One region of the Paenibacillus sp. FSL H8-0282 genome, then DNA from elsewhere that is predicted to be linked to it. Evidence: riboswitches for the same ligand, from Rfam matches in the RefSeq annotation. Region 1 holds a riboswitch; each other region holds the start of a gene.
The links. Region 1 has a riboswitch for cyclic di-AMP ahead of NST94_RS00545 (C40 family peptidase). Riboswitches for the same ligand answer to the same signal wherever they lie in the genome.
Positions count from the first base shown of each region.

Region 2: linked by a shared signal. The riboswitch ahead of NST94_RS24755 (TrkH family potassium uptake protein) and the one ahead of NST94_RS00545 (C40 family peptidase) in region 1 are both predicted to bind cyclic di-AMP.
Region 3: linked by a shared signal. The riboswitch ahead of NST94_RS25225 (alpha/beta hydrolase) and the one ahead of NST94_RS00545 (C40 family peptidase) in region 1 are both predicted to bind cyclic di-AMP.

Region 1 covers NZ_CP150146.1:111,938-123,023, reverse strand. Annotated here, with positions in the region: gene NST94_RS00575 (hypothetical protein) at 94-1,278, opposite strand; gene NST94_RS00570 (PBP1A family penicillin-binding protein) at 1,460-3,526, shown strand; gene NST94_RS00565 (AbrB/MazE/SpoVT family DNA-binding domain-containing protein) at 3,732-4,205, shown strand; gene NST94_RS00560 (YwhD family protein) at 4,285-4,791, opposite strand; gene NST94_RS00555 (M1 family metallopeptidase) at 4,895-6,901, shown strand; gene NST94_RS00550 (hypothetical protein) at 6,913-7,743, shown strand; cyclic di-AMP (ydaO/yuaA leader) riboswitch at 7,962-8,100, shown strand; gene NST94_RS00545 (C40 family peptidase) at 8,158-8,586, shown strand; cyclic di-AMP (ydaO/yuaA leader) riboswitch at 8,948-9,090, shown strand; gene NST94_RS00540 (C40 family peptidase) at 9,135-9,587, shown strand; gene NST94_RS00535 (GNAT family N-acetyltransferase) at 9,777-10,262, shown strand; gene NST94_RS00530 (cytochrome c) at 10,390-10,746, shown strand; gene NST94_RS00525 (4a-hydroxytetrahydrobiopterin dehydratase) at 10,829-11,086, opposite strand, start outside.
Region 2 covers NZ_CP150146.1:5,711,460-5,722,545, reverse strand. Annotated here, with positions in the region: gene uvrC (excinuclease ABC subunit UvrC) at 1-1,737, shown strand, start outside; gene NST94_RS24760 (CPBP family intramembrane glutamic endopeptidase) at 1,826-3,502, opposite strand; cyclic di-AMP (ydaO/yuaA leader) riboswitch at 3,825-4,000, shown strand; gene NST94_RS24755 (TrkH family potassium uptake protein) at 4,065-5,423, shown strand; gene NST94_RS24750 (TrkA family potassium uptake protein) at 5,437-6,108, shown strand; gene NST94_RS24745 (LysR family transcriptional regulator) at 6,637-7,539, opposite strand; gene NST94_RS24740 (succinate dehydrogenase cytochrome b558 subunit) at 7,942-8,607, shown strand; gene sdhA (succinate dehydrogenase flavoprotein subunit) at 8,653-10,395, shown strand; gene sdhB (succinate dehydrogenase iron-sulfur subunit) at 10,471-11,086, shown strand, end outside.
Region 3 covers NZ_CP150146.1:5,822,333-5,833,418, reverse strand. Annotated here, with positions in the region: gene NST94_RS25250 (glycoside hydrolase family 43 protein) at 1-194, shown strand, start outside; gene NST94_RS25245 (endo-1,4-beta-xylanase) at 240-1,259, shown strand; gene NST94_RS25240 (alpha-glucuronidase family glycosyl hydrolase) at 1,342-3,396, shown strand; gene NST94_RS25235 (Nif3-like dinuclear metal center hexameric protein) at 3,457-4,215, shown strand; gene NST94_RS25230 (hypothetical protein) at 4,300-4,473, shown strand; cyclic di-AMP (ydaO/yuaA leader) riboswitch at 4,908-5,094, shown strand; gene NST94_RS25225 (alpha/beta hydrolase) at 5,182-6,009, shown strand; gene NST94_RS25220 (hypothetical protein) at 6,269-6,454, shown strand; gene selD (selenide, water dikinase SelD) at 6,601-7,662, shown strand; gene mnmH (tRNA 2-selenouridine(34) synthase MnmH) at 7,721-8,758, shown strand; gene NST94_RS25205 (cysteine desulfurase family protein) at 8,794-9,906, shown strand; gene NST94_RS25200 (exosporium glycoprotein BclB-related protein) at 10,360-11,086, opposite strand, start outside.

The DNA of each region.
Region 1 (11,086 bases):
AGCGATTCTCCAAGTATCCGGAGAATCGCTGCTCTGCTGTCTATTTGCGATGTTTACAATACTTCGGACCCTTATATTTTTTATTGAAGAGAATTATTGGGTCATCACTTTTAAAGAAAACCTGCGTTCCCATGAAGCTCCGCCGTCTTTGGTCACATACAAGGAAGAGTAATCAAGCTCACGGATGGCGAGCCAGCCCTCTTTATTACTAGTGAAGGAGATTACCCCGTCATAACCAGCGAGCTCCGGAAGATTAGTCCATTGCTTACCGCCGTTATAAGAGCGTCCAACTGCCACTTTCTCTGCTGCTGGGGAAAACCCCACTAAAAAGGATGTGCTGTTTCCTACAAGCTGCAGGTTCCCGGGTTTGCCAGCGGCTGGCCCTTTATTGAATTCAGCCTTGCCGCTGCCTGGCGCAGGTCCGCCGCCCGCAGTTTCCTGAGCGATCACACGATTCCAAATTTTCCCCCTGTTCGCACTTTCGTACAGCGAGTAGGAGGTCTGACTCATCCCCGTACCGCCATAGAGCACTACAGCGACCTGATCTCCCTTAGCGGAGATTTGTCCAAACTCGGGCTCGGCAAAAGCCGCCTTCAGTGAAAGGCTCCAAGTTCCCCCTCCATCTGTGGTCTTCATTACCCGATATCCGCTTCCGGGCACGATTACAACCGCCCAGCCGGTATTCCGGTCACTAAAATAAGCGCCTCGTGTATTGGGTGGGGTGGAAATCTTACTCCAGCTCAGCCCCCCGTCTTTGGTGTAATACGTTGCGGCTCTCTCATAAGCAAAACCTTTCTTACTATCGATAAAATTTATTCTTTCAAAGCTGACGGCATTGTTCGAAAGTCTCTTCCACTCCGAGCCACCGTTAGAAGTACCAATTAAATATTGAGCCTGCCCCTCCTCTACAGAAGCAAGAGCAAAGCCATGTACATTATCGGGAAAATCGAATTGTTTGAAGCTCCATTGGCCTTGATAGATCTCTTGAAAATGGCAACCTCCGTCAGAGGTACCAATCATAAATCCATTACCTGCTGCCCGTCCGGTATTCCCATTCAAAAACTGAACATCAGAAAAGCTTAGCGGTGTAGATACATCACCTGAATGCTTGTTTTGCAGGGCCTGTAGCAAGCCGTGATCTCCCGTGCCGCAAGTCGCTGGTGCTGGTGTAGCCGCAGCATGTACAGAAGTTACAGGTGCACTCCAGCCTGAAACCATAATAAGCGTCGCCGAGAGGGCGGTTATTGTCGTCTTATGAATCCTTTTCGTCCATTTCATGATGACACCTCCTAATATGTATATACCCTTACTCACAATCCCTACTCTGTTATACCGCCAGAGAGGATACCCTATCTACCTTAAACAATCACAAAATAGAAACAATTTGTTACCCTCCATATCCCTAATGAATATCCTTCCAGATCCTTCCCCATAATATGAGAGAAAGGAGTCTGGTGCCATGACACGCGAATCAACGAATCCACCGAAACGAAAAAGCCGCTTCCGGCGTTTATTTCGGCTGCTGGCAGCCCTGATCATATTATTTGTATTAACCACCGGAGCTCTGCTCGGTTATCTATATCAAAAAGATCTTCCACCGATTAGCGATGATGTGCGCTCCAAGCTGTTTGACTCCCGGGGCAATGTTCTTGCCACCTTTACCTCAGACGGCCGCAGCCGCGAACCGGTCAAATTAAGTCAAATTTCTCCCCTGCTCATTGAAGCTACACTAGCAGTCGAGGATCGTAAATTTTATGAGCATTCCGGATTTGATCTGAAAGGGATGGCACGAGCTGTTCTTGTCAATCTGGAAGAGGGGAACCGGTCGCAGGGTGCTAGTACACTAACTCAACAGCTCGCACGTAACCTCTACCTATCCCATGAAAAAACGTGGACGCGCAAGGCTAAAGAAGCTGTCTATACGATGCAGCTGGAGATGAAATACAGCAAAGATGAAATCCTGAACATGTATTTAAATAATATCTACTATGGCCACGGTGCTTACGGCATTGAAGCAGCCTCACGGATGTATTTTGGGAAATCTGCAGCGGATTTAGACCTGGCAGAGAGTACCATGCTGGCTGGAATTCCAAAGGGACCTACCTATTATTCACCATACAACCACATGGACAATGCTAAAAAGCGCCAGAGAATCATCCTGACCGTCATGGCGAATTTAGGTAATATCACTCAGGAAGAAGCGGGACAAGCCGTCCAAGAGAACTTAAACTTCAAGCCGCAAGGGCAAAAGGATACGCTTGTAGCTGCGCCTTATTTCCGGGATTATATCCGCAATTTGGCTATAGAATCGCTCCACATCAGTAATGATGAGCTGGAGCAAGGCGGACTAAATGTCTATACCACCCTAGATCCTGACATGCAGCATGCCGCAGAAAATGCCGTTGACAAAGAGATGGATCAAACTAGTGATCTGGAGACTGCGCTTGTATCCATCGATCCTCGCACCGGTTACATCAAAGCAATGGTCGGCGGAAAAAATTATCGTACCAACCAGTACAATCATGCTTTGGCCACCACACGCCAGCCGGGTTCTTCCTTTAAACCGATTATGTACTTGGCCGCACTCTCATCCAAAGAGATGACAGGACTTTCGGTCTTCAATAGTCAGCCAACGATGTTTCATTATGATAACAACCGCAAAACGTATCAGCCCCGAAACTTTGGAGATAAGTATCTGGGTGAAATTAATATGCGGCAAGCTATCGCAGCATCCGACAATATCTATGCTGTTAATACAATTATGAAGATCGGCGCGGATAAAGTAAGCGAAATGGCTGCGAAGATGGGCATTGACAGTCCACTTCAAAGCGTACCTTCACTGGCCCTAGGCACTTCACCGATCAGTCCGCTTGAAATGGCTGCGGCTTTCGCTGTAATTGGAAACAGCGGTCAGAAAATGCCGACCACAGCCATTCTAAAAATAACCGATTCAAATGGCATGGTCCTGTATGAAGCACCTCAACCCAAAGGAGTAACCGTCGTAGAACCTTCAGCTACCTATGTACTGACTCGTTTAATGGAGGGGGTATTCGAGACTGGGGGGACGGGCAATCGTGTGGCTTCCATAATCAAACGTCCGGTAGCCGGCAAGACCGGTACTACGGATACAGATGGCTGGATGGTAGGTTTCACCCCGGAGCTATCAACGGCAGTCTGGGTTGGGTACGACAAGGGGCGTGACATCGCAACTACCGACGGACGGCGTGCAGCTCCTATTTTCGCCCAATTTACTGAAAAAGCGCTGGAAAATGTCCCTCCAAAAATTTTCCCCATTCCAGATGGAGTGGTCAGCGTATACGTCAATCCGCAATCCGGTAAACTTGCTACAGCAGCATGTCCCGACAAAGAACTGGAAACCTTTATTAGTGGAACTGAGCCCACCGAATACTGCGAACTGCATGGAACTGGCGCCGCTCCTGCTGTCGATGACACACAAAGCAAGGTAGATCCTGCTGAAGAGAATCGTTCCCTATGGAAGAACATTAAACGCTGGTGGTTGAATTAGCTCCTTCATTTATATTGAAGGGGTTTTTCTTTTTTTATAAGTTATATATTGTAGTAACAACAGGATTTCCAAATTCAAATATCACTTATCACATAAGGGATGTAACCGTTTTATTTATTATGCTTACCCCATTCTCTTAACTCTCAATTACTGCTATAATAGTTATTAGAAACCAAAATATAATGATGTAAATGAGGGACATGGGATGAAGGATACAGGCATGATCCGGAGTTTAGACAGTCTTGGGAGAATTGTGGTTCCCGCAGAAATCCGTATGACGCGTAATATCGACATTGGTGATCCTATCGAATTTTTTGTTTTAGACGAAAAAATCATCGTCCTTAGGAAGTACACCTCGACAGAGTGTACATTTTGCAGAAGCCACGACCATGTCACCTACTATAAAGAGCAGTTTATTTGTAGCAGCTGTCTAAAAGAAATTGTCGATCCTGAACGCATGTCTCAATTGCCAGAGTCACGTGAGGATTTTGTTGTTGAGGCACCTGAGCACAACACCAGCATCCGAAAGTCGAAGACAGAGGAAATGTGCCAACGTCTGGAACAAGCTATTGAAGATCATCCCTATGCCAACCAAAAAGAACTTGCAGAAATCCTCGGGATTAGCCAAGCCAGAGTGAGTCAGCTCAAACGCAAGCTTAGCAGCACAAGCAAATCATAAATTAAAAAAGCTTCGACGCTCCTATTTCCGGAGGTCGAAGCTTTTTCTATATCGGATAACCCTTCTGGAGGCTCCTATACTATTCAGTCAGTGCAGCTTTAAGCTCATCTGAGGATGCATTCCACCATGCTTCATTATGAGAGATCAGAAGGGATTTGAGCGCCGACTTCTCAATGGCTCCAAGCCCTGCCACATCGATCTTGCGTTTAAGAGCTGCATCCAGCTTATTGACATGCTCGGCAAGAATTTTCCATCCGCGGCGCGCTTCTGTATCAATCCACATTTCACAGGCTGTGATTCCACCATAAAATTGAGCTTCCAATGTACGGTCTACCGCTACCCATACCACCCAAACCTGTCTTCCATTCGGTACATCTTCACGATTCATGGAAAATTTAATTCCTTTTTCCACCTTGCTCTTGGCATGCATGGCACCGATATCAATAACCGCCACATCACCATCAATAATGACAGGTGAAACGTTGTTGAGATCTATAGAGCCTGCTCCAAAGCCTTTATGTTTACTTTTAGCGTTCACAATATTTAAGGCAATCTGTTTCTTGCCCTCCGGTTGTATGTTGTCCACGAGTGCACACCCTTCCTCTTACGAATAATTTAATTTTAGCTAATAATGCGGCGATTGCAAACATATACATCCCGTAGATGCTTGTCACGGGAGGAATCACACTATGAAGTCACTGTCATTAAAGTACATCATCTTTGCGACCCTGGCCATCCTCGCGCTGCTGGGAGGAGGAATATGGGCCTTTTCAGGGGATAGCTCAACAGCTTCTGTTACTAGCTTTGCTTCAAAAGAGGCCAAGTCCTCCAGCGGCACAGCGCCTGCAGCCGTACCACAGCAGGTATTGCCTGAGAGCGCACCCGTCCCGGCAGAGGAGGCTTTAAGCCAGCGGGTAGTCGAGTATCACATTGATGTCCAGCTTGTTCCTGACACAGAAACCTTAAAAGCTTCTGAGACAGTAACCTGGACACACCCCGGAGTAAAGCCAGTAAGTGATTTATATTTTCACATGTATCCAAATGCATTTGCCTCATCAGATACCACCTTTATGAAGGAATCCGGAGGGACGCTCAGAGGCGACAGCATGCCTGAGAACGGCTTCGGAAATATGACGCTGACCGATCTGCGCACGACAGAGGGAACTTCGCTAATGCAAAGAGTGCAATATGTTCAACCTGATGACGGCAATATCAACGATAAGACGCTTCTAAAGGTACATCTTCCTCAGCCTGTTAATGGTGGGGAAAGTGTAACACTTAAGCTTCAGTATGAAGTCCAGCTGCCCAAAATCTTTGCTCGCATGGGTGCTTCAGGTAACTTCGTTATGGCTGGGCAATGGTTCCCTAAGCTTAGTGTATACGAGCCTAAGGGCACACGCGGAGTTAAAGAAGAAGGCTGGGACCTGCATCAGTATCACGGGACCTCTGAGTTTTACAGTGATTTTGGCATCTTTAATGTAACGATTGCCGTTCCTTCCAACTATACGGTGGCTGCGACCGGATTTCCTGTAAAAAATGCCAAGCTCAAACAAGATCAAAAAATATATCAGTTCTACGCCGATGATGTCCACGACTTCGCTTGGGCTGCATCCCCTGATTTTACAGTAGCAGAGGAAGCTTTCTCTACGCCGGAAGTGCCTGGAGTACGAATTAAGGTGTATCTCGACCCACTGCACAAAGACTTACAAGAGCGTTACCTTCAAGCTGCCAAGGCTGCCCTGACCTACTTCAGCAAATGGTATGGCCCTTATCCCTACTCTACGCTGTCTATTATCGTCCCACCTAAGGAGGGAAACGGCGCTGGAGGAATGGAATATCCTACCCTTATTACAGCCTTTGGGGCCGCAGATTCTTCTCCAGATACCTCACTTGAAAGAACCGTCATTCATGAGATCGGCCATCAATACTTCTACGGTATGGTAGCCAGTAATGAATTCGAAGAGGCTTGGCTGGATGAAAGCTTTACTTCCTATGCCGAAGACAGACTTATGGAACAAGAATACGGTATCAAGTCTAATTTGCCTTTACAGGCCAGCCTGGTGACTATACCTGAGCCGTTAAATCTGGAAACGTGGAAATATGCAGGGGCGGATTCCTATAGCCGAAATGTTTATATCCGCGGCAAGCTTGTACTTAAAGATATCGAACGCCAGGTAGGTACCAAAGCAATGAACAACATCATGTCCTCCTACGCTCGTAAGTTCCGTTTCCAGCATCCCGCTACGTCAGATTTTCAGAAAGTCGTTGAGAAGGTAACCAAAAAATCATGGCAGGCATATTTCGATGATTACATTTATGGTGATGGTGCGCCTGACTTCTCAGTAGATACGATTACTTTTAAAAAAAATAACAGCGGCGATGCTCAAAGCTACGAATCATTAGTGAAGATTTCAAATAAAGGGAGCCATTACGTTGATGTTCCCGTGAAATTCACATTCGCCGACAGCTCTTCGGTGCAGCGGGTCTGGAACGGTGAAGGAGCAGAGACTACGTTTCAATTGTTAAGCGATAAGCCTCTTCTCTCTGCTGAGATTGACCCTGAGCATTCCATCTTATTGGAGAGCAAACATTTAAACAACTTTAGGCTGGCGGAAATAGAGCCCAAGACGCTCTCTCGCTGGACGTTAAGTGTAACTAAACTACTTGAAACCGTGCTCGGAACTCTTGTCTGGTGAGGTGAATGATTGTGAGAACATCGATAACCCGCGGCTGGCAAAGCATGAAGGAGCAATTTTATATTTTAATTCTGCTCTTCATCTACCGACTGCTCTGGGGCTACTTTATGTATGGTTTCATCCGATCTGCTATTATTCCAATTCTACTGCGCTATCCAGATAAAGACGCCGGCGGCAGCGGTATGGGCAGACTGTTGTATTATATCGAGGGACAGTTCAGCTTGAATACTGACCCTGCGATACGCACTTGGTTATGGATGCTTCTAGGACTTGTTGTCTTGCGACTTCTGCTTTCTCCTTTCATAAGGGCAGGATTGCTGCATGAGCTGCACCAGGAGCGAAAGGGCGAGCGCGGGCTGTTCTTTTTCCCCGGCATGAAGATCTATGGACTACCTGTCTTAGTCTTTAGCCTAATCGAATGGGTGCTGACCCTGCTGCCGCTTTACTGGCTTGCTCCAAAAATGTACGGGCTGTTCTTATCCTCTTTGTTTAACTACACTTTGTTACTTCATTTAGTACCATACGTATTGGCATGGCTTATATATATTTTTATCGTGCGCCTGTTTCTTCTATATATGCAGTTTGGTTACACCGGCGGTACAGGAATGTTCTCCTCACTGTTCATCTGCTTGCGGTCACTGATTCCTGCTATAGGTGTTTCCATTGTACTTGGTGCGGGAGGCTTGCTCCTACTGCTAGTGTGCGGACTGACGGGTCTGTTCTGTCCCGGCCTGCCGGCACTTATAATACGGCAAATCTCACCACTACCTTCTACGCTCTTAAAAATGTGGGGAATCTCTGCACAATATCATCTATGGCGTAGCAAAGCATTTCCACAATAAATTAACCTTATTTGACATAATAAAAAGGTCCCAATTCCTGTATTTAGGAGCTGGGACTTTTTCCCATTACGGATAACTTAAGAGTATTTGCAAAATCATAAAAGCTCTGTTACAATAAGTCCTGTGCTATTAGTAACAATTTTGTAATCAATTGAAACGATTCCTACATAACTAAATGTATTTATCGTAAGTGTAACTGTCGAAACGTCATTCTCTTGGTGCTTAACACGCCTAATTCCTTTGCACCGGGAAGTGGGGGAACCATATTTTGGGTGAATTGATCTCGCTTTACAGGGATCATAGGGAATCTTCTACCGAACCCTTAAGCTAACCTCGCAGGCCTTGGAAGGAGTACATCTTTTGAAAAGACATAATTTAAGAAAAAAATGCGTCGCTGCGGCGCTAGGACTTGTAATGGCATTATCTATTGGTGGAGGAAGCGCCTTTGCCGACTCTAAGATGGACACTGTAATCTCAAAGACTATTGGAGTTGCCTATAAAACCGGAGGTACAAGCACTGCCGGATTTGATTGCTCTGGATTTACAAAATATGTATTCAAGAATGTGGGTCTTACTTTACCTCGTACATCAAAAGCTCAATATAGCGTTGGAACTGCTGTATCCAAAAGCAATCTGCGTTCTGGTGATCTAGTGTTCTTTAACACACTTGGCAATGGAGTATCCCATGTCGGCATTTATGTTGGAAACGGAAAATTCGCACAATCGTCCTCTTCGCGTGGAGTGACCATCACTTCACTCAGTCAGGCCTACTGGGCCAATCGTTATGTTGGCGCTAAAAGAGTAATGAGTACTTCAGCTTATCAAGCTGTAGCCTTCGATTGAAACCTTCCTCACAACTATAACCTCATAATTACAACTATATGAACCTGAATCTGATTATGCCCGTAATCAAATTCGGGTTTTTCTTTTTCCATAATATATTTTTACACTATTAGAGCCCGATTGAAACACGTTTATTTGATAAAAATTGCAATTATATTAAAAATTAGGTCATTATTAACGCTTACATATGCCTTTCTACCGTAAAAATGCCAATTTTTCTGCATTAATATGTTAAAAACGATTGCCAAGCGGCTTTCTGTTTGTTACAATTAGCGCAGTGAGATTTTAGTAACATTTTTGTAATCATTAAGTTGTTATTTACAAAGGTTTTGTCATGTATTGATTACAAGCTAATCCTAATCAACAGTATGAGCCGAGTTTCCTAACTATTAGGAAAACGGGGGAACCAACTTTGGGTGAATTGACCTCCATTATATAGAGGGGTCATAGGGGACCTTCAACCGAACCCTTAAGCTAACCTCGTAGGCATTTGGAAGGGGTATACACTTTTGAAGAAGAAGTTAGCAGCAGCAGTACTAAGCTTTTCCATCATCCTCACCATCGGAGCAGGAAGCGCTTTCGCAGATTCCAAAATGGATAAAGTGATTGACAAGGCCATCGGTACTAAATACGTATCCGGCGGTATATCCACTAACGGATTTGATTGCTCCGGATTTACAATGTATGTGTTTGATAAGATTGGCATTAACCTTCCACACCAATCAGGTTCCCAATATCAAATGGGCACAGCAATCTCCCGTGATGATATAAGAGCCGGAGATCTTGTATTCTTCAATACAAGTGGCAAAGGTGTCTCCCATGTCGGCATTTATGTCGGTGAAGGTAAGTTCGCACACGCTTCTACCTCACGCGGTGTTACGATTAGCTCTCTGAGTGATAGCTACTACGTGAAACGCTACGTTGGTGCTAAGCGCATTATGAGCACAGACGCTTACCAATCGGTTGCTGCTGAATCGGAAGACAATGATGATGTTCAATAAGTAACGTACATAGGCTCTTTTCCAAGGTAACTCTTGGAGGAGAGCTTGTTTTTTTGTCTTATTACTTATTTACCCCTCTCATAATTTGTAAAACATTCCTCTCATATAAAGTTTCTGAGTCGAACCTCCCCCATTTTGTATATAATTAGTAATATAGCAATGTCCTCGTGAAAGGAGATCGTTGACCTTATGATAAATCCCTCGGTAACTTTTCATGTTGTTCCTATGGAGGCAATTCACGGAGAAGCTATTTGTAAGTGGAGCTATACGCCCCCATATAATATTTATGGCTGGATGCCGTGGGAGCAGATGCAGGCTCTTGGCATCGAGTTTGGCGATCCGCAGCTCCGGGAGGAACAATATATCTCCATATTAAATGAACAAGAGATTTTGTGCGGATTCGCACAGTTGTTCCCGATGGAAGGAGTCGTTCGTTTAGGAGTTGGGATGCGCCCCGATCTATGCGGCCATGGTTTAGGCAAACTATTCGTAGATGCCATCGTCCAGACAGCCTTGAATCGTTATCCTGATCGTGAGATAGATCTAGAAGTCCTGACCTGGAACCAACGCGCCATTCGAACTTATCAAAAATGTGGATTTACGATTACAGATACGTATGAACGCCGCACACCTACAGGAGACAAACCTTTTTATTGCATGGTCTATGACAAATGATATTAAATACCATATATTTCATGAGAATGATTGTATTCTCGTTCATTTTTTTGTCACAAACCCTATGATAACGCTTCACCATAAGCTATAATGTAGGGAGCAGCTTACATAGAAGGGACGAATTGGGATGCAGAAATGGATCATGAGCGGTTTGTTTTTTGCCGCCTGTGCCTTTGCGGTAGTACTCATGTTTACACTTCCGGGTAAAGAAGAGGTAGCGGAAGAAAATAAGCCCACGATGCCGGTAGTTCAACTGGACGCAGCAAAGGCAGAAGCAACCGTGAAAGCCAGCTGTATCACCTGTCACGGCGATCAGCTTCAAGGTGGAGTTGGACCAAGTCTTCAGAATGAAGGTGGCCAGCATGACGCTGAGGAAATCTATAGCATCGTCACTAAAGGACGTGGCCAAATGCCTTCCTTTAAGGAGAAACTAGCGCCTGAAGAGATCGCCAACGTCGCACTCTGGCTCTCAGAGAAAAAGTAACCCACCCAAGCAACTAAAAACGCCCGTGTATGAGATAGGTGACTATCTCTGCACGGGCGTTTATTTTATGATTTCGGCTAAACTAGTGATTTTTTTCAAAGGCTTCATTAAATTGATGCGCCTCTCGAAGATCTAGAGCCGTAATCCCATCTTCTTCATTAGATTCAAGTCGCAGTGTAACTGTTTTATAATCAATCGTAATATGTGGATGATGATCGAAGGCTTCTGAAATCGTGGCTACTTCATCAACAAACGCAATGCCCTTCATATATTGGCTGAACATATATTTTCGTACCATAACGTTATCTTCCAGCTTCCAGCCCTCTAGCTTGGTGATCTC
Region 2 (11,086 bases), 1.2 Mb from region 1:
GCGCTCATTCTAGAGTGTAATCTGATTAAGAAACATATGCCGCGTTATAATGTGCTTTTGAAAGACGACAAGACGTTTCCTTATATAAAAATAACGAATGAAACTCACCCGCGCCTTGAGGTTACACGCCGGGTGATTAAAGATAAAGCAAAATATTTTGGCCCTTATCCTAATGCTTATGCTGCTCAGCAGACAAAAAAGCTCCTAGATCGTATGTACCCGCTTCGTAAATGCGGCGTGATGCCAAAGGAGGTCTGTCTTTACTATCACATGGGCCAGTGTTTGGCACCGTGTGAGAAGGAGGTTCAGAAATCCGAGTATGAGCAGATTACGCAGGACATCGCTGCTTTTCTAGGCGGAGGTCATGAGGCGGTCAAAAAGGATTTACAGCAAAAAATGCAGGAAGCTGCTGAGGAATTATATTTTGAGCGGGCGAAGGAACTGCGGGATCAGATTATCCATATCGATGCATTGATGGAGAAGCAGAAGATCAACACTACAGATACTAAGGACCGGGACGTATTTGGTTATGCTGTAGACAAGGGATGGATGTGTGTACAGATTCTGTACATGAGACAAGGGAAGATGATCCAGCGCCATTCCTCCGTGTTCCCGTTCTATGGTGAAGCCTACAGTGACTTTATGTCTTATGTGACGCAGTATTACAGTGATAATCCCGCTTTGCCGCAGGAGATTCTGCTGCCGGATGTGCTCGATGAGGAGTCTCTGGCTAATAAAGAGACTAAACCCGAGATCGCCATAGCTGCTCCAGCAGAAGCGGATTTACAACAGGGTGAAGATACTCCTGAATCGGCTGAAGAGGCTGAGGCACGTGCAGCGGCAGCGGAGGAAGCTGCGGCAGCAGGGATCGTGGATGCCGCTGGCGGCGCCTCCATTCTGCAGGAGTGGCTGGGCATTAAGGTGCTTGTGCCACAACGCGGTCTTAAGAAGCAGATGGTTGGCATGGCTTGCCAAAATGCAAGAGTGGCTATCGACGAGAAATTCCGGCTGATTGAACGGGATGAAGAGCGTACCTCTGGAGCAGCGATCAGCTTAGGCGAGAGCTTGGGGCTTGAACGCTTGAGCCGTATTGAGGCGTTCGATAACTCGAACATTCAGGGGACTAATCCGGTCTCAGCGATGGTTGTCTTCATTGATGGTAAGCCTGCACGAAAAGAGTACCGTAAATATAAGGTTCGTACGGTAGTGGGTGCGGATGATTATGGAACGATGCGCGAAGTCATTCGGCGGCGATATGAACGGGTATTGAAGGAGAATCTTCCGATACCGGATCTTATCGTGGTCGATGGAGGGAAAGGGCAAATCTCCTCTGCTATTGATATTCTGGAGAATGAGCTGGGATTATTCATTCCGGTCTGCGGCCTTGTTAAGGATGATAAGCATAAGACGGCTCAGCTTTTAGTTGGAGATCCGCCAGAGCCTGTCGCGCTAGCCCGGGACAGTCAGGAATTTTACCTTTTGCAGCGGATTCAGGATGAGGTCCATAGGTTCGCGATCACCTTCCACCGTGAACAGCGCGGGAAGTCCATGGTTACCTCCAAGCTGGACTCTATACCTGGTATAGGTGAGAAGCGCCGTAAAGCGCTGCTAAAGCATTTCGGATCGCTTAAGAAAATTAAAGAAGCCTCCGTGGATGATTTCCGTACACTTTCTATTGGAGAAAAGCTGGCAAAACAAATTCTTGATGCGCTCAAGGATGAAGAGCCAACCTCATAGCAATGGTGACAAAAGAAAAAGGGTATCAAAGCAGCGACTAAAGCTGCTTTGATGCCCTTTTTTAATTTTATTACGTCTTCACATTAGTTTAAATCAAAGAAGAAGGCTCCACCGGCTTAGGTTTCTGTGGTGGATTAAATCGATAGACGATGTAAGCGACTATGAACGGCATAATAATCGCGAAGATACCCGCGCCTACATTTACGCTCTCCTTCATAAAGATCAGCGTAGCGCCCATCAGGATGCTGTCAAACACGACGTGGCTGAACATGACAGCAATAAACCCGTAACGAAGGAAAATATAGCTGAACAGTAGCCCGATTACAGTCAGCTCAATGGGACGGGAGCTGATGGGATAGATCGGATATAACGTATGGCCAAACGCCCAAACCAGCGTGGTGATCAAGCAAGCGATAAAAGTGTTCCGGAACACCTTTTTCAGCATAGGAATTCCGAAAAAGCGATAAATGGCTTCCTCAGATAAACCAGCGAGCCATGCGACGATAGGCAGAAGCCAAGCATATCTCATGTTATAAGGAGATTGGGTGGCGTCTGTAGTAGACCAATTGTGCAAGGTAAACGATAATATGATGAACATAACCGTCTGCACCCCTAGCAGAACGAAAGCCCAGATGTATCCAGCCCGGATACTGTCCAACACATATTGTCCATAGCCGGGCTCTTTGGCGCGGGGCCAAGGGTTCATGCCTTCCTCTTTTCGCCATAGGCCATTACCGCCCACTAAAGAGAAGTAGAGCAAGGAGGACATCAGCAGGCTGTACAAAGCATAAATGATAAACATAATGACAGAGGTAATCTGTGCTTCTAGCCCTTCGCCCGTTGATTCAGGCAGCATATTATAGGTGCTGATCATCATGATTACAAAATAGGCTGAGCTTAGGAATACTCCACGTTTAAAGGAAGTATGCTCTCTTCTAAGAATACTGTAGACGAGTGCCAGAATTCCTAAAATCAGTGTGGGTACACCGTAACCGAATAATGTTAGCTTTTCCGCTAAAGAGGTCTGTCCTTGTACGTAGGAGGTATGCCAAGCTGGTGCAGTGAATCCGGCATTAAAGCTGGATACCTGCTCTCCACTGAAATCAAAATAATAGTGCAATAAGGATTCGCCGACCTGAACAGTACTATCCGTATACACTAGCCCATGGCTTCCTGTATTCGATTCAATTTGTAGCTTGGCAGGATTTACTTCCCATTCCTGAAGCCAAGGACGAGCAAGATTCTCCTTCTGCGCTAGAGTGAGGTCAGCTCCCTTGTCCTCTTTTGCACCAACGGAAGCGATGCCTGACCCCTCTTCGGAGGTAACTTTTGCAGCCTTTGAGAAAGCGACAATCTTACCGTTATACATATTGAGGTCAACGATGATTTGCGGCTCTTGCTCCGCTGAAGGAGTAAGCGTTGCACGAAAGACATCAAAAGGATATTTTTGATCCAATTTTTTCTTGGTGTAGTCCTCCACAAGCTTCTCGCGAGACATATAACCATAAAAGGAAGAGTCCGTCTGGTAAAGTACATTCCATTGATCGTTTGGTGCTTCGGTGTAGTTGAGCTTTTGTTCTGCGAATAATATGGCTTGATCACGGGCTTCTGCCTTGCTAATGACGGTGGTATCTTCACCTGTAGGACTACTAAGCAGTGAAGGGGAAATCTGAAACATAATAAATAGAATAAGACCGATAATGCCCGAGATGATGAGCCTCTTGGAGAGGGCACGTTGCTGTAAGGGCTGGCCGACGGGATTCATGTAACGCCTCCTTGTTATGTACTGTGACAATGTTATGTTCCATTATAGTATTAGTGCCTGGTTGGTTACAAAAAACATTATATGTTCTTTTTATGGGTAATAGAGATAGTATAGAATAGTCATGTGAATTTATACCATGAATTTTATCGTGTTCATTTCTGCACGAATGATGAGAATCGGTGTAATTGCAGGGAAAACACGGAAAAGTGATGAGAAAAGGCACTCCTTTTGATGCAGTCTCTTTAAACCGCATTTTTTCATGTGAATGAGCATTAATTGTGTCTTTGTGAATTCACTAAATAACGTATATAATTTGTATGCAATTGTATAGTAGCCGAATTTCTGGTGAAAACGGGGGAACCATAAGAAGTGATGAAAAGTGGAGTGTACACGATAAATGGCACTTTCATCAGGGGTGAATTTCGTTCTGGGAACGAATAGGGCAGCCTGCACAGTCCGAATCCGACAGCTAACCTCGTAGGCTAATTTACTGCAGGAACCAAGTCAGCATTGGTTTTCCAGTGCTTTTTTTGTTGGAATTTTTGATAAGAAGGTGAGCAAAGTGGCTTCACAGTTTCGCAGGATTTCTGAATTTAAGTTTCTGAAGCTCTCGCCACCGCAGATACTGGTGCTTGGTTTTGCATCGATCATTCTGATAGGGGCCCTGCTGCTTATGCTGCCCATCTCAAGCACAAGCGGGAATTCCGTGGAATTTATTGATGCATTATTTACTTCAACGTCGGCAACCTGTGTTACAGGGCTTGTTGTGCTGGATACCGGAACTTCGTTCACGATTTTTGGGAAAACCGTAATTATGATCCTGATCCAGATCGGCGGCTTAGGTTTTATGACCATGGCCACTCTATTTTCACTGGTGTTAAAGCGTAAAATATCTTTGCGGGACAGGCTAATCCTACAGGAAGCCATGAATCAAGGCTCTATGGAAGGAATTGTGCGACTGATCCGGAGAGTCCTCATATATTCTCTTGTCATAGAAGGCTGTGCCGCTGTGCTGCTGTCTATTCGCTGGGCTTTTGATATGCCGTTGGGAAAAGCGATTTATTATGGCATATTTCATGCGGTGTCTATGTTTAATAATGCGGGGTTCGATATTTTTGGGGATTTTCGCAGTTTAACTGATTATGTATATGATCCGCTTGTGAATATTATTGTAATGTTTCTGATTGTCTCCGGCGGGATTGGTTTTATTGTAATGTCAGATCTGGTGGAGTTTCGGGTAACCCGCAGGCTGTCTCTACATAGTAAAGTTGTCCTGTCCACCAGCACAGGGCTGATTCTGATCGGAGCTTTGGTTATTTTTATATTTGAGTTTACTAACACTCGTACCCTGGGTTCACTGAATTTCGGCGGTAAAATATTATCGGCCTTCTTTCAATCCGTGTCTCCCCGTACGGCTGGCGCGAACACAGTAGATATTGCTGGACTTCGGCAGGCTACACAATTTTTTATAGTGATTCTTATGTTTATTGGTGCTTCTCCGGGCTCAACGGGCGGCGGGATCAAGACAACAACCTTTACAATGATGATTGGTGCTGTAATTGCTATGCTGCGTGGACGGGAAGATGTTGTGTTGTTCCGTTATCGGCTGGCTCAAGAGCGCATCTACAAGGCATTAACGATCACGCTGCTGGCTTTGTTGTTAATCGCCTCTGTGTCGATGATACTCTCCACAACTGAAGACAGTAATTTCTTGGCAATCTTGTTTGAGACGACCTCCGCCTTTGCTACGGTAGGACTGACTATGGGGCTAACTCCGGAACTGTCAGCGATCGGTAAGATTCTACTCTGTCTGACGATGTTTGCAGGTCGGCTAGGTCCACTAACCTTAGCGTATGCACTCGGTCCCAAACAGGGTAAACCACTGTATAAGTATCCGGAAGGTAAAATAATTATTGGATAGGAGTTAATTAGAAATGAAAGCACAGCAATTTGTAGTAATCGGCTTAGGTCGCTTCGGTTCAAGCCTGGCGCTTGAGCTGATGGAAATGGGCTACGAGGTGCTCGGCATTGACCACCATGAAGAACGCGTGGAGGAAATGAGCGATCAGCTGACGCATACGGTAGTAGCAGATGCTACAGATGAGGGAATTATGCGCTCGCTTGGTGTACGGAACTTTGATTGTGGGATTGTTGCGATTGGTGACAATATGGAGAGAAGCATTCTGGCGGCCATTTTGTTGAAGGAGATTGGAGTCAAGCAAGTGGTGGCTAAGGCAATCTCTATCCTTCATGGCCGCGCACTGTCGCGGCTGGGGGTTGATCGGGTTATTTTTCCGGAGCGGGATATGGGGATTCGTGTGGCACATCAGCTGGTGACGCCCAATTTGCTGGATTATATTGAACTGTCCAAGGATTATAAAATTGTCGAGCTGACCGTACCTTCCTGCATGAACGGCAGAAGCTTGTCTGATTTAAATACAAGAGCTAAATATGGCTGCAGTATTGTTGCCCTAAATAGGGAAAGCGGAATAATCGTCGCTCCAACTGCCCATGATTATTTGAGTGAAGGCGATGTTATGGTACTCATTGGTCCTAATGAAAGTATTGACCGTTTTGAGAGTGAAGTTGTGAACCAAGAATCATAGGAAAAGAAGCTGACTCAAAAGTAGTGAATTCTACTTGGAGGCAGCTTCTTTTTTATGGAGTAAAGAGTAGGAAAAGTAATGGATTTACTGTGTCGTATGACATTAGACCACGCGTTGTTTTCTATAATGTTGGTTTGGTCGGTGCGCGACTTGCTAGGTGTGGTTATCGTACGGCTTGCAATTAGATGATTTGTGGTATCTGTGACGGTGCATTATGGGCGATATGCGTTCTTTGTTTGTACGATGTACAGAGTGGGTGTGAACTAATTAGGAAAACCTCCCTAAAAATAGCCGCTATTCGCTCTAAATGAACGACATCAGGGAATTCCTCCCTAATAAACAGAGGGATTCCTTTATTAGTTAGTTACTGAATCGGCCGAAAATTAGGGAAGTTTTCCCTAATTATAAGTCTGCTGAACAGAAATCTCTGAACTTCAGGGAGAAATTCTCTAATTACGCTATAAGTACTTCACTTATTGCCTCATTTGGAGATCAATAGGTGCGCCCCTTGATTCATTTGGTCCGGCTTTACTGCTCACGTTCTGTCAGAAACATCTCTTCGGTAACTTGCACCAGACTGCGAGCCGCCGTGCTCATGCTTCCATCGTCACGGTAGATCAGGCAGGTGGTCCGTTGAGTCTGTTCCAGCTCCTTGATATGTAAGGACACCAGCCCGCCACCGTTCAGCAGTTCTGGACGCAGATAAGACTTTGGCAGCAACGCAGCCGCTTTGACAGTCGGAAGCAGCCGTACGATGGCTTCGAAGGAGTCAATCTCCATGCGCACATCGGGATCAATCCCGCAGCGCTGGAATAGATCGTCCGTCAGACGCCGGTACCAGGTCCCCTTTGAGAAGAGAATCATAGGCAGCCGGGATAGATTATCCATGGTTAGCTTGGAAGATAAATTTAAAGGATGCTGCTCTGAGACGACCAGTCGCAGTTGATCCTCAAACAGAGAAATGCAGCGTAACCCGGGTTCTTGAATAGAGGAAGCGATCAGACCTACGTCTGATTTTCCCTCACTAACTGAGGATACGATCTCATGCGTTCGGCCTGTGATCAGCTTCAGCTCTGCGGTCGGATATTTATCCATATAAGCGTTTACCAGCGGCGGAAGCGTGGTCTGCAGTGAGGTAAGACTAGCCCCCAAGGTGACAAGCCTTGGCTCCCCCTCTTTAAATTTGGAAAGGGCTTCCAGAAACTTGGAGCGCTGCTGCCGTTGTTCAAGCGCATAGGAATAAGTGAGACGCCCAACCTCGGTTAATTCCAGTCGTTTGCCATAACGATTAAATAGTGCGACCCCCAGACGTTCCTCGAGTTTAGAAATTTTGCGAGACAAGGCGGGCTGGGATAGATTGAGCTGGCGTGAGGCCCGGTTTAAGCTGGAATGTTCCACAACTGCTGCAAAAACATCTAAATCGTCAAACATAATTGAGTTCCTCTCCTAATGCGATGTACGATCAGTAGTGATGAAATTCATAGCCGTAAGAGTAACTGTTCTTATTACATAAGGAAAATCAGGTTATGTCGGAAAATGTTGTTTTGCTAAATGAGAATTATTATCATATAAAATCTATTCTTATGCGTTTATTGTATAACGTTTAATAATTAGATTGCAATTCCCTTATAAGCGAAAAAAGAGTAACATGAAAAGTGACACAAGATATTCACATTTTGTGAAAAATAAAACTAAGTCCGGTAAACTCTAGGATAACGGTAAATTAAGGAATTATGTCATTGGATTGTCAACGTTATCCTGTGTCAAATGTAGTTCCGGCGGTGAATACCCATTAATGAAAACGCTGTTTTAATCGGAAAGGGGTTACTTTGTATGAAAGGATTTTATTCCAGAAAGATTCATTCCTTGCTAGGCGTTATCCCACTTGGAGCCTTCTTCATTGAGCACATGATGACGAATTTTGCGGCTGTAGAGGGTGGCGCTTCCGGTTTCACTGACAGCGTGTTATGGCTGAACAGCCTGCCGCTCGTTTTCTTCCTGGAATTGTTCGGTATATGGCTTCCTCTGCTGTACCATGGGGTATACGGACTTTATATTGCGTATCAATCCAAGCCGAACTTGAACCGTTTCAACATTGAAAGAAACTGGCGTTATACCCTGCAACGGATTACAGGTATTGTTACCTTCATCTTTATCGTCTGGCACTTGTTCCAAACACGGGTTCAGGTGGCGGTGGGTAATGTGGAGCACGAAGAATTAGGCGGTCTGATGCATGATATCGTGACTCAGCCACTTCTGCTGACACTGTATATTATCGGTATCGTTGCTGCATGCTTCCACTTCTCGAACGGTCTCTGGTCTTTCTTGATCAGCTGGGGAATTACCGTAGGTCCACGTGCACAGCGGGTATCTTCTTACCTCTGTCTTGGCATATTTGTATTAGTAACTTTCATGTTCCTGATTTCGCTGGTTACTTTCCGTGACAGTGAATTTCAAACTGCAGCAACCATTGCCCAGTCCATAAAGACCTTCATTTAATTTAAGAATCCTTTCTGATATTTTCGATAAAAGGAGTGAACTATCATGGCAACATCCGATATCATTATCGTGGGCGGCGGCCTGGCCGGCCTGATGGCTACCATCAAGGCAGCGGAAGCTGGTGCGCATGTCCATTTATTCTCATTAGTTCCTGTAAAAAGATCACACTCCGTATGTGCGCAAGGCGGCATCAATGGCGCTGTAAATACCAAAGGTGAGGGCGACTCCCCTTGGGAGCATTTTGATGACACCGTCTATGGCGGTGACTTTTTGGCGAATCAGCCGCCGGTTAAGGCGATGTGTGAAGCTGCGCCAGGTATCATTCACCTTATGGACCGGATGGGCGTTATGTTCAACCGTACGCCGGAAGGCCTGCTCGACTTCCGGCGTTTCGGCGGAACGAAGCGGCACCGTACAGCTTTTGCCGGCGCGACTACAGGCCAACAGCTGCTGTACGCGTTGGATGAGCAGGTGCGCCGCTGGGAAGCTGAAGGTCTCGTAACTAAACGCGAGAACTGGGAGTTCCTTTCAGCTATCATCGACGACGAAGGTGTATGCCGAGGCATCAGTGCCCAGAATCTTAAGACGATGGAGATTGAGACTTTTCCTGCGGATGCTGTTATTTTGGCAAGCGGCGGGCCGGGTATTATTTTTGGCAAAACAACGAACTCCGTAATTAATACAGGGACAGCCGCAAGTGCGGTATACCAACAGGGCGTACATTATGCCAACGGAGAATTTATCCAGATTCACCCAACGGCTATTCCAGGAGATGACAAGCTCCGCCTGATGTCGGAATCGGCACGTGGCGAGGGCGGCCGTATCTGGACTTATAAAGACGGGAAACCGTGGTATTTCCTCGAAGAAAAATATCCGTCCTACGGTAACTTGGTGCCGCGCGATATTGCTACACGTGAAATTTTTAATGTGTGTGTGGATCAAGGGCTGGGCATTAATGGCGAGAACATGGTGTATTTGGACCTCTCTCACAAGGATCCGAAAGAGCTGGACGTGAAGCTTGGCGGGATTATTGAAATTTACGAAAAATTCATGGGGGATGATCCCCGTAAAATACCAATGAAGATCTTCCCTGCTGTGCACTATTCTATGGGCGGCATGTGGGTTGATTACAATCAAATGACGAACGTTCCTGGTCTTTTTGCAGCCGGAGAATGTGAATATCAATATCACGGAGCGAACCGTCTAGGCGCCAACTCTCTGGTATCTGCTATTTACGGCGGTATGGTCGCAGGACCAAAGGCTGTTGAATACATTAAAGGCCTGAAGAAATCATCGCAGGATATCTCTTCTTCCGTATTCGATAGCTTCCACAAAAAGCAAACGGACAAATATGAGTCTCTATTGGCAATGTCAGGGACAGAGAATGCTTATGTGATCCACAAGGAACTGGGCGAATGGATGACCGCTAATATGACCGTGGTGCGGCACAATCCGAAGCTGGAAGCGACCATTGGTAAAATCAAAGAGCTTAAGGAGCGTTATCGCAAGATCAATATGAATGATGCATCGCGCTGGAATAACCAAGGTGTGGCCTTCACTCGCCAGCTCTGGAATATGCTGGAGCTGTCCGAAGCGATGACACTTGGAGCGCTTATGCGCGATGAGAGCCGTGGTGCACATTACAAACCGGAATTCCCGAATCGTAATGATGAGGAGTTCTTGAAGACCACAAAAGCAGCCTGGACTGCAGAGGGTCCACAAATCTCCTACGACGAAGTGGATGTCTCGCTGATTCCTCCACGGGTACGCGATTATTCGAAGGATTAATGCTTTCCAGTAACAGAATAGCTTGCGAGGCAAGCTTCATGAAATAAAATCAGGCAATTTTAGGAGGGAACCATTATGGCGGAAACAGCTGCAGCTCCCAAAAACGTAAAGTTTATCATCACCCGCCAGGACGATCCACAAAGTTCATCGTATGTCGAGGAATTTGAACTTCCTTATCGTCCAGGTATGAATGTGATCAGTGCTTTGATGGAAATTCAGCGTAACCCTGTGAATGCCAAAGGTGACAGCACAGTTCCCGTATGCTGGGATTCCAACTGTTTAGAAGAAGTGTGCGGAGCTTGCTCCATGGTGATTAATGGCAAACCCCGCCAAGCCTGCGCTGCACTTATAGACAATCTGGAGCAGCCTGTACGAATTGAGCCTATGAAGACATTTCCGGTGGTGCGTGACTTAGTCATTGACCGTACCCGGATGTTCAATGCACTAAAAAGGGTGAAAGCATGGATTCCGATTGACGGTACGTACGATCTTGGACCGGGACCGCGGATGCCGGAGAAAAAACGGCAGTGGGCCTATGAATTATCCAAATGTATGACCTGTGGCGTATGTTTGGAGGCTTGTCCGAATGTCAACGAAAAGACGGATTTCATCGGACCGGCAGCCATTTCTCAAGTACGTCTGTTCAATGCTCACCCTACAGGTGAAATGAACGCTGACGAAAGATTGGACG
Region 3 (11,086 bases), 1.1 Mb from region 1:
CCGAATACAGCTTCCTTTATTCTTTGGATGGGCAGGAGTGGAATAAGCTATCAACAGCAGCAGCGTATCCATTATCCCCTCAAGCTGTAAAAGGAAATGGATTTACGGGTGTTCTTATCGGATTATATGCAACAGGTCATGGCAAGGTGGCTGAGGTGCCTGCCTACTTCGATTGGTTCGATTATCAGTCTTGAATTATTTGAATACTGATATAAATGCGTTTGTCAGGAGGGAACTTGTTGAGACAAGCTAGTGATTACACAGAACCTGCACTAAAAACAATATTTGCTGAGGATTTCAAAATTGGCGCAGCCGTTAACCCGATGACGATACAATCACAGGAGCACTTACTCGCCTATCATTTCAATAGCATTACCGCTGAGAATGAGATGAAGTTTGAAAGTCTGCATCCGCTTGAAGACATTTATAACTTTAAACTAGCAGATCAGTTGGTTGCGTTCGCCCGAAAACATCATATGGCTATGCGTGGGCATACTTTAGTCTGGCATAACCAGACTACGGACTGGTTGTTTGAGGATAAGAAGGGCGGATGTGTAAGCAAAGAGACATTGCTTGCACGGCTCAAATCACATATTCAGACCGTGGTTGGGCGTTACAAGGAAGATATCTATTCTTGGGATGTTGTAAATGAAGTTATTGCAGATGAAGGAGAAGAACTTCTTCGCCAGTCAAAGTGGCTGGATATTGTCGGACCGGAATTTATCGGCAAAGCGTTTGAATTCGCTCATGAAGCCGATCCAAAGGCTTTGTTATTCTACAACGACTATAACGAGTCTAATCCCCTTAAGCGCGACAAAATCTATAAAATGGTGAAGTCGCTGCTGGAACAGGAAGTACCGATCCATGGCGTCGGATTGCAAGCGCACTGGAATCTATACGATCCGGACTTAGATGAAATACGTGCTGCTATTGAGAAGTATGCATCTTTAGGGCTTCAGCTCCAATTGACAGAGCTGGATGTGTCCATGTTCCGTTTCGATGACAAACGAATGGATTTAAAGGTTGCACCTGCCGAACTGCTCGAGCTGCAGGCAGAGCGGTATGAAGCGATGTTTGCTCTGTTGAAAGAATACCGCGACGTGATTAGCTCAGTCACTTTCTGGGGAGCAGCGGATGACTATACATGGCTGGACGGCTTCCCTGTTCGGGGACGGAAAAATTGGCCATTTCTATTCGATGAGCGGCATAATCCTAAGCCGGCTTATCACCAATTGCTTAACGCTGTCACCAAATCATAGAGCGGGTAACCTGCTCAAGCTTGCGAATTATGAACCCGTCCTTTTCAATCCAGGGCGGGTTATTTATACGGGAGGAATAAACATGACAAATACCGCTTATGAGGCTTGGCTCAACTATGGCCAGCTGAAATCAGGATCTCTATACAATCAATATACAAATTGGTGTGGTGAGCTGGTTGTAACGGAGGACAACGAGACGATTCAGGCGGCAGCCGCGGAATTCATACAGGGGATGGCCTCTATGCTGGGCAAAGCGCCACTGCTCACAGCGCAACCAGAAGGACCGTGTATCGTTATAGGAACCTTCCAAGGGGGGAATCCGTTAATTGGTAGAGTATTCGCAGGAGAGCGAACCGATTCACTGGGTCCTGAAGGTTTCCTTATACGTACAAACGCTACTGAGCAATGTATCGCTGTCGGTGCTTCAACGCCTGTTGGAATATTGTATGGCGTATTCCATCTGTTACGGCTGATAGGAACAGAAAGCGAGATAGACGGTCTGAATTTGTCTATGAATCCGGGGAACGGCCTGCGAATGATTAATCACTGGGATAATTTTGATGGCAGTATTGAACGTGGCTATGCTGGACGGTCCTTTTTTTACGAGTCCAATCAATTTCTTAACGATACAAAGCGGCTGCGTGATTATGCCAGATTGATGTCCTCTGTGGGGATCAACGCGATTTCGATTAACAATGTGAATGTTCATGAGCTTGAATCTCTATTTATAACGGAGCAATATTTGCCTGATATCGCGTTAATTGCAGGAATATTCCGCGTATACGGAATTAAGCTATTCCTCAGTGCTAACTTTGCCAGTCCGATACAGATCGGAGCATTGGAGACAGCTGATCCACTGGACCCAGCGGTGCGGCAATGGTGGAAAGATAAGGCTGGTGAGGTTTATCGAGTGATCCCTGATTTTGGCGGGTTTGTGGTCAAAGCAGATTCAGAAAATCGACCAGGGCCATTCACTTACGGGCGTGACCATGCCGATGGCGCTAATATGCTTGGAGAAGCACTGGAGCCGTTTGGCGGAATCGTGATTTGGCGTTGTTTCGTATATAACTGCAAGCAGGATTGGCGTGACCGTAAGACCGATCGGGCCAGAGCAGCGTATGATCATTTCAAACCATTGGATGGCCGATTTAATGATAATGTAGTGCTGCAAATCAAGAATGGACCGATGGATTTTCAAGTCAGAGAACCGGTATCTCCGCTGTTTGGCGCACTGGAACATACCAATCATCTGATGGAGTTTCAGATTGCTCAAGAATATACGGGGCAGCAGCGGCATCTCTGTTATCTTGTTCCACAGTGGAAAGAAGTCCTTGATTTCAATACTTATGCCAAAGGGCAAACTACGCTTGTGAAACATATTGTGGACGGATCGGTGTGGGGAAATAAGTATAATGGTGTGGCTGCTGTAACTAATGTTGGGGATGACATGAACTGGACGGGGCATGGGTTAGCTCAAGCTAATCTGTATGGATATGGGAGATTAATTTGGAATCCGGAGCTGACGGCAAAAGAAATAGCTGAGGAATGGATTCGCCTTACCTTTGGCACTGATGAAGGTCTAGTGGCTGCTATTCGCGGGATGTTAATGGACTCATGGAGGATTTACGAATCTTACACAGCTCCATTAGGTGTGGGCTGGATGGTTAATCCGGATCATCATTATGGGCCGAATGTGGATGGATATGAATACGCCAAGTGGGGAACGTACCATTATGCGGATCATAAGGGCATTGGTGTGGATCGTTCAGTCAAATCGGGAACGGGGTATAGCGGACAGTATATGGGTCTTAATGCATCAAATTATGAGAATCTAGCGTCTTGTCCAGAAGAGCTGCTGCTGTTCTTCCATCATGTTCCATACACGCATGTTCTGCAATCGGGGCAAACGGTTATACAACATATCTACGATACTCATTTCGAGGGGGCAGAGCAGGCTGCACAGCTTCTAGCAACATGGGAATCACTTGAAGGCAGCATGGATAGTGGATTGTATGTGCAAGTGAAGCAACGTCTTGAAGAGCAAGCAGAGCATGCGCAGGAATGGAGAGATCGGATCAATACGTATTTTTACCGCAAGAGCGGAATTGAGGATCTTAAAGGCAGAAAGATTTATTAGATTTTGAACCGAGGGATGATGATAGTGAGCCTCACGATTAGAGCGATTTTGAAAGATTTAATGGGAACTGTGGAACAGGTAGAAGGGACTGTGGATATTCTGAACCCAGGGGAACCGGAAACTGAAGTCACAGGGATTATTACGGCCTTTTCTGCCACACAAAATATTGTGGAGCAAGCAATAGCGTTAGGAGCCAATTTGCTGATCACGCATGAAGGTGTATTTTATAGCCATCATGCGGCGAACGAGTGGTTAGAAGGTGATCCGGTTTATCATGCGAAAAAAAGTCTGATCGGACATTCCCCAATAGCTATTTTTCGTTATCATGATTATTGGCATCGGCAAGAGCAAGATGGGATTATGATGGGTTTGCTGCGAGAGCTGGATTGGTCAGACTATGTGGAAGAGCAGCAAGCGGCTGCTACGATTCTCACTATTCCTGCCATGACTGTACTGGAAGCTGCTCAGTATATTAAAAGTAAGCTAGGGATCTCTTATGTACGCGCTGCTGGTGACCTGTCTCTGTCCTGCAAACGCATAGGGATATTAGTAGGTTACAGAGGGGGCGGGACGATGGCTATTCCACTTTTTAATGATCACAATCTTGATTTAATTATTGCTGGAGAAGGACCAGAGTGGGAGACTCCGGAATATGTGCGGGATGCAGGGCACCAAGGCAGATCTAAAGCGCTCATCATGTTAGGTCATGCGGAGAGTGAAGCGCCGGGGATGAAATATTTAGCTGAAATCTTAGCAGACAAATATCCCATGCTTCCTACCCGGTTCATTGCTGAACAACCCATCTATCAGATGGTTTAATCTGGGGAAATTAAGAGTACGGAATAAATAAACATATTATGGAGAAAATGAAGGGAAACAGGTCACTGAGAAAGGAGTGTTTCAATGGAAATTCCTTTGGAGGCTGATGAAGTATTAAGTCGGATCAAAAAGCTGCAAAGCGACGGAAGCTCGATCAGTAAAAAACAAGTAAAGCAAAGCGACCCAGAGCTTATGAGAAGTGCGCTGTTCTTTTTTCCAAGCTGGGAGCATGCATTGAAAAACGCCGATCTTTTGTAGCCATAGTATTGTAAAAGGAAGCTAAGTGGACAGGGGGATATCTCTGATTCTGCTTAGCTTTTTTCTTTTTTATGAAATCATTCGTGCTGTTCATGTGAAATAATATTAACAAGCTTGCCAAACGGATCGGGGACATAGAAACGACCAACACCCCAAGGTACAGAAACTGGCCCAATATTGGTATTGAAGATTGTCGTTTCTTATTAAATAGGAAAGTACTGGTGAATCACCCCCTTTTTCGCTTGCTTCAGAGCTGTTTTTCTAAAGAAAACGAGTAAACAAGAGCAAAAGAAAGAGAAAATGAAGAGTATGCTTAATATGAAATGAAAAGCATTGCTTTCAACATTATTTTGACCAGAGCCCTCCTTTACAAGAAAACCTTACAAGAGTATGATTCATCTCAGAACTGAGAATTATCTTAAATTTACAATTACATAAGCAATCCGCTTAATTTCCGTTTCTGGAAAGCGGGGGAACCAACAACTGGCAGCCGATGTGAGAGTCGGCACTGGTTATGGGGTGAATCCTGTTCCGGGTGCATAATATGCATCCCTGCAGGTAGGGCAACTCTCACTGCCCGAATCCGACAGCTAACCTCGTAAGCGTATGGAGAGAGGATGAATGGCGTGTTTAGTGATGAATAGCCACAGAGAATCCCTCTGTGGTTTTTTGCTGCGTTTTTAAGCAGATATAGTCGTAGAATTTATTATGAAAGAGGTGTTACCTTTGCCTATCGCTAAACTGAACGGAACTTCGCTCTATTATGAAATCAATGGAACTGGCACTCCGGTTGTGTTTATCCATGGACATGGATTAACACACAGTATGTTCAAACCACAGCTGGAGTATTTTTCCGATAAATATAAAGTGATTTTGTGCGATTTACGGGGGAATGGCAAGTCTGGTAAACTGCTGGAGGCCCCACATGAGATTATTGAGACGCAATGTCTGGATCTGATTATGCTGTTGAATGACCTAGGTATCCGTGAAGCAGTTTTTGTAGGAATCGCCTATGGTGGCTTAGTCGTTCAGCATATTGCCAAACAATATCCTGAGCGTGTAAAAGCCATTGTGGTTGCGGATAGCTTTTGTAGGACTCACGGATCAACAATAGTAGGGAAAATACAAACTATGGCAGCATATTGCAGTTTACTAATGTATTATCTCCCAAGCGAGCTGGTGTTGCCTTCGATTCGGATGATGTACCGAGAGCGCTGGAGTCTGGCCTACAATGAGATTAGAAGAGGGCTGCTGGACAAACGTCCCCGGGAGCTATATCGGCAAAGGCTGGCTACGAGCCATGTTGATTACACCAGATGCTTAAAGGCTTTTAAACGTCCTGCTTTATGTATTGTAGGGGACTTTAATGAATTTGGAGTGAATTGTATGAAGGAAATGGTGTCTCAGCTGCCACATGCGCAGTTGGCGATTATTCCGAACGCATTAGATCCAAGTAATCTGTGCCAACCGGAGCAATTCAATGCGATTCTTCAACGTTTCTTAGAGAAGCAGCAGGGTACTCAGCAGATTAGCTGATCTATTGGGAGACCTTCACAAGCGAAGCGTTTAAGTGAGAAAAAAGACGTCCCATAGCCAGGGAGCACGAGCTGGCTATGGGACGTCCTTTTGGGTTGAACTTTAGGGGAATTCTCCCTAAAGTGAAGGAGATTATGGCTCCTAGAACATGGATTAGGGAAAACTTCCCTAATAATAGGATGTTTTTAGCCATAAATGGGTATTTGCATGAATTTTTAGGGAGGAATTCCCTAAAAACCTCATTTTAAAGCGATTATCGATGAACATTAGGGAGGATTTCCCTAATATAATGGACATCCAATTAAAGGCTGGCTTATCCGTAGTGAAATCTACGAATGAGCCAGCCTTTGGTTATTTTACTAACCGATGGATGTTGAACATTTACAAGCATATTGTACCTAGAACGCCACTTAATGTCCCTACCCTACCACAGCACCAAATATAGCTCACCAGACGTGGGAAAGAACAATAGACTCTAAATAGTTATAGAAGGAGGCGTAGTAAGCAACGCATCTGCTACTCTTGCATTTTGTACAATGCGATCTACTCGTGTAAGATTAAGATAATTCATACTAAAGGAGCTGAGTCATGATGTCTCAAGCTGAAACTATAAAACTGACTTCATTATCTTCAAAAGGGGGCTGCGGCTGCAAAATCGGTCCCGCCGATCTCATGCAGGTTATTCGTAGTCTGCCACCAACTGTTCCTAACCCGGATCTACTTGTAGGTCTTGATACTAGTGATGATGCAGGGGTGTATCGTTTAAGTGATGAATTAGCGTTAGTGCAAACTGTTGATTTTTTCACGCCGATCGTGGATGATCCCTATTCATTTGGTCAAATTGCAGCAGCCAATGCATTAAGCGATATTTATGCGATGGGTGGAAAGCCGCTTACGGTGCTTAATATTGTGGCCTTTCCTATTTCTGTTTTAGATAAAAGCATTCTCGGTGACATTTTGCGCGGTGCAGCGGATAAAGTACAGGAAGCAGGAGCTACTCTTGTGGGCGGACATTCCATCGACGATAAAGAGCCCAAATTCGGATTGGCCGTTACGGGCCTTGTGCATCCTGACAAAGTAAGAACGAATGCGGGCGCCAAGGTGGGAGACAAGCTGATTCTAACGAAGCCTATCGGTGTGGGGATCTTAACAACTTCCATTAAAAAGGATCAGCTATCTTCTGAAGAAACCACACGCCTTACGACAGTAATGTCTACTTTGAATAAAAAAGCGGCTGAAATCATGGAGCCTTATGATGTACATGCTTGTACAGATGTTACCGGATTTGGGCTACTGGGACATGCCTCGGAAATGGCTAAAGGGAGCGGCACGGGCCTGATCATTCGTCAAGGCGATGTACCGATGCTGCCAAGAGTAAGAGAGCTTGCGGAACAGGGATTTGTTCCAGGAGGCACTAAGAATAACTTTGCCCATCTGGAAGGCAGCATTCTTTATCCGGAAGAGATGGACCAACTAAGCCGCTATATTCTATGTGACGCTGTGACTTCTGGCGGACTGCTGATCTCTGTGGCCCCTGAACAAAGCGAAGATTTGCTAAAAGAGTTAGTAGATGCAGGGGTAGAAGCGGCATTGATCGGAGAGGTAACGGAAGAGCATCCGGGTCAGATTACGGTTATAGCTGCTGTGGAATAACTGTTGTATATCAGCTTAGAGCAAATTATGAAGGTTAGCCACCAGAGGAGAGAGCATATTGTTTCAGGACATTACACTGGAAGAACTTAGAGTGTTAAAAAACAAGAAGCAGATCACCATTATTGATGTTAGATCTCCTTCTGAATATAAAGATGCAACGCTGCCGGATAGTTTGAATATTCCTTTTTTTGATGATCAGGAACGGGCTGAAGTAGGGACGTTGTATAAACAGACAAGTGTGCAGGCCGCGAAAGAACGTGGTTTGGAGATTGCTGCGGCAAAACTGCCTTCTTTTGTCAAAGAATTTGCAGCGATTCAAGGAGACAAAGCAGTATTCTGCTGGAGGGGAGGTATGCGCAGCCGTACAACTGCGACCGTACTCTCTTTAATGGATATTCATGCTTACCGGCTGATAGGCGGCTATAAGGCTTATCGTAAATGGGTGCTCGACGAATTGGAGTCCTATGAATGTAAGGCGAAGTCTTATGTGATTCACGGAAATACAGGCACAGGTAAAACCAATCTGTTACACCGTCTGAAGACACAGGGGTATCCTGTTCTGGATTTGGAAGGGATGGCAGGTCATCGCGGTTCTATTTTTGGTGAGATTGGCCTTCGTGCGAACAATCAAAAAACGTTCGATAGTCTTCTTTTAGAGGAGTTAATTAAGATCGGAGATTCTCCTTATGTACTATTTGAAGCGGAGAGCAAAAAGATTGGTAAGGTAGTAATGCCCCCATTTATGGCCGAGCAAAAAGAGAGCGGAACGCAGATCTGGATTGAGATGCCTTTGCATGCCAGAGTGGAGCAAATCCTTGAGGATTATCGGCCAGTAGAATACAAGGAGCAATGTATTTCTGCATTTCGGAGTATTAAATCCCGAATTCATATCCCTATTGCGGCAGAAATCGAGCGATGCTTGCAGGCAGATTTGTTCGGCGAAGCTGTGGCGCTGCTGCTAGAATATTACTATGATCCTAGATACGATTATACGTCCACTCAGTATGAAGGCATTGAGAGAGTTACTTTTAAAGTGAATAATCTGGATGAAGCTGAGACTGCTGTGCGTTCTTTTTTAAAACGTCAGGAAGTATAAGTTTCGCGTTATGGTTAAAGGGGGCTTTACTTAATATGATCTATTTAGATTACAACGCTACAACACCAGTAGATAAGGAAGTAGCAGAGGTTATGATCCCTTATCTTTACGGTCATTTTGGGAATCCTTCAAGCAGTCATTCTTTGGGGCGGGAAGCTAAACTCGGAATAGAGCAGGCAAGAACACAGGTGGCTGATTTCCTGAATTGTGCGCCGGGTGAGGTGCTTTTTACCAGTGGGGGTAGTGAGTCTAATAATACTGTCATTAAAGGAGTAGCCCAAACGTATCGCCATAAAGGTAATCACATTATCCTGTCTGCTATTGAGCATCCAGCGGTAATTAAACCTTGTCAGTACCTGGAGCAGATGGGATACAACCTGACTTATGTACCAGTTGACTCGTATGGATTGGTGCAGGTTGACGATGTGAAAAAGCAGCTCACGGACCAAACCATTCTGGTCTCCATCATGCACTCTAATAACGAAACGGGCACGATCCAGCCGATCAAGGAAATAGCTGAGGTCTGCCACGAACGGGGTGTTCTTATTCATACAGATGCTTCACAGTCTGCGGGAAAAGTAGACCTCGATGTAGCGGATTTAGGGGTGGATTTTCTAACGCTTGCAGGCCATAAATTATATGCGCCCAAAGGCATTGGAGCACTGTACATTCGGGACGGCATTCACATTGAGCCTTTGATACACGGTGCGGGCCATGAACAGGGGCGAAGAGCGGGGACAGAAAATACACCCTACATTATTGGCTTAGGAAAAGCCTGTGAGCTTGCTGCTGACTCTGATTCTAGAAAAAGAGTTAAGCAAGTTACGGAGTATTTCTATGGAAGACTGCAGGAGTCTTTTGGCGAAAAAATTCATTTGAATGGTCATAAACACAAGCGCTTGCCTAACACCCTTAACGTTAGTTTTCTTGGAGCAGTGGGTCATGAAATCATCGATTCCCTGGAAGCTGTGGCGGCTTCAACTGGCTCAGCGTGCCATTCCGGTGAAACGTTGATTTCGCCTGTTTTAAAGGCTATGCATGTGTCGGAGAATATTGGACGGGGAGCGGTTCGTTTTAGTGTGGGACGATATACGACTACAGCGGAAATCGATGAGGTCATCGATAAGCTGAAGGTGTATTTGTTATAAGCTGAAATCGTATTAGTTGTGAGGTTCGTTTTTGCAAACAGTGACAAAGTGTGAATCCTAGTGAACGGACTTTGACTTCCAGTGGACGGACTATGACTCTCAGTGAACGGACTATGAATCTCAGTGAACGGATTATGGCTCCCAGTGAACGGACTATGGCTCCCAGTGAACGGACTCGCTATCGGACTCAGGCGCTCTTATTTGCAATATTTTCCTATTTTTGAGTTGCTATAGGACTCCATAGGCGTTATTAGTACAAAATAGACACTACTGAGCACCATTTCTGCCCAATAGCGCCTCTCAGGTCCGATAATCTCTCTAAACAGTGATAAATTAACGAATAGCGTCATCTGAGTCCGAAAGATCAAGAGTTGAATCCGCATATTACAAAAAAAGCATCTGCCACCTCCTTCAAAAGGAATCGCAGATGCTTTTTTTAACTTTTTTTAGTGATTATACAATCGTAAAGCCAGCACTTGCATAACCAGTGACTGTATTTACAAGGGTAAGACCTGTAGCGGTGGCTGAGAATACCATAAGCAAACGTGTCTGTGGTGTTACAGTAAAATTGATACCATTCGTAATTCCGCTGACAAAAGTTCCAAGATTAATAGTACCGGTGATAGGTGGAAGTGGGACTGTTGCGCCTGGAATAGGAGTAAATGTATTATTTGGTGTGGTCGATTGGTACAACTGTGCTGTTACATTTATCGTAGTACCAAGCAGCGATAAAGCTATGGTATTACTGAAGTAAGCAGCAATGGAAGTTATTACTCCTGCTCGAGGAGTTGAGAATGCAAAGTTGATAAGCGGTCCAAGGAGAGTACCTGTCAAATCAATATTACCGCCAACAAGCGAAATGCCTGTGGCTGAACTTCCGAAGCCTACAAGACTTGTTGTTCCAACCAAACCACCCAAAACCGTGGTCATAATAATAGGTCCTCCGGATGCCAGCGGAATAATTGCACCGTTACCGGTTGCACCAGTGACTCCGGTAATGCCAGTAGCTCCAACCGCGCCGGGATCACCGGTGGCACCCGTAGCTCCGGCAACGCCGACCGCCCCCGGATCACCCGTCACGCCCGTTGCCCCCGTAGCTCCGGCAACGCCGACCGCGCCCGGGTCGCCCGTCGCGCCCGTTGTACCAGCAGGGCCCGCCAAGCCGGCAGCACCAGTCGAG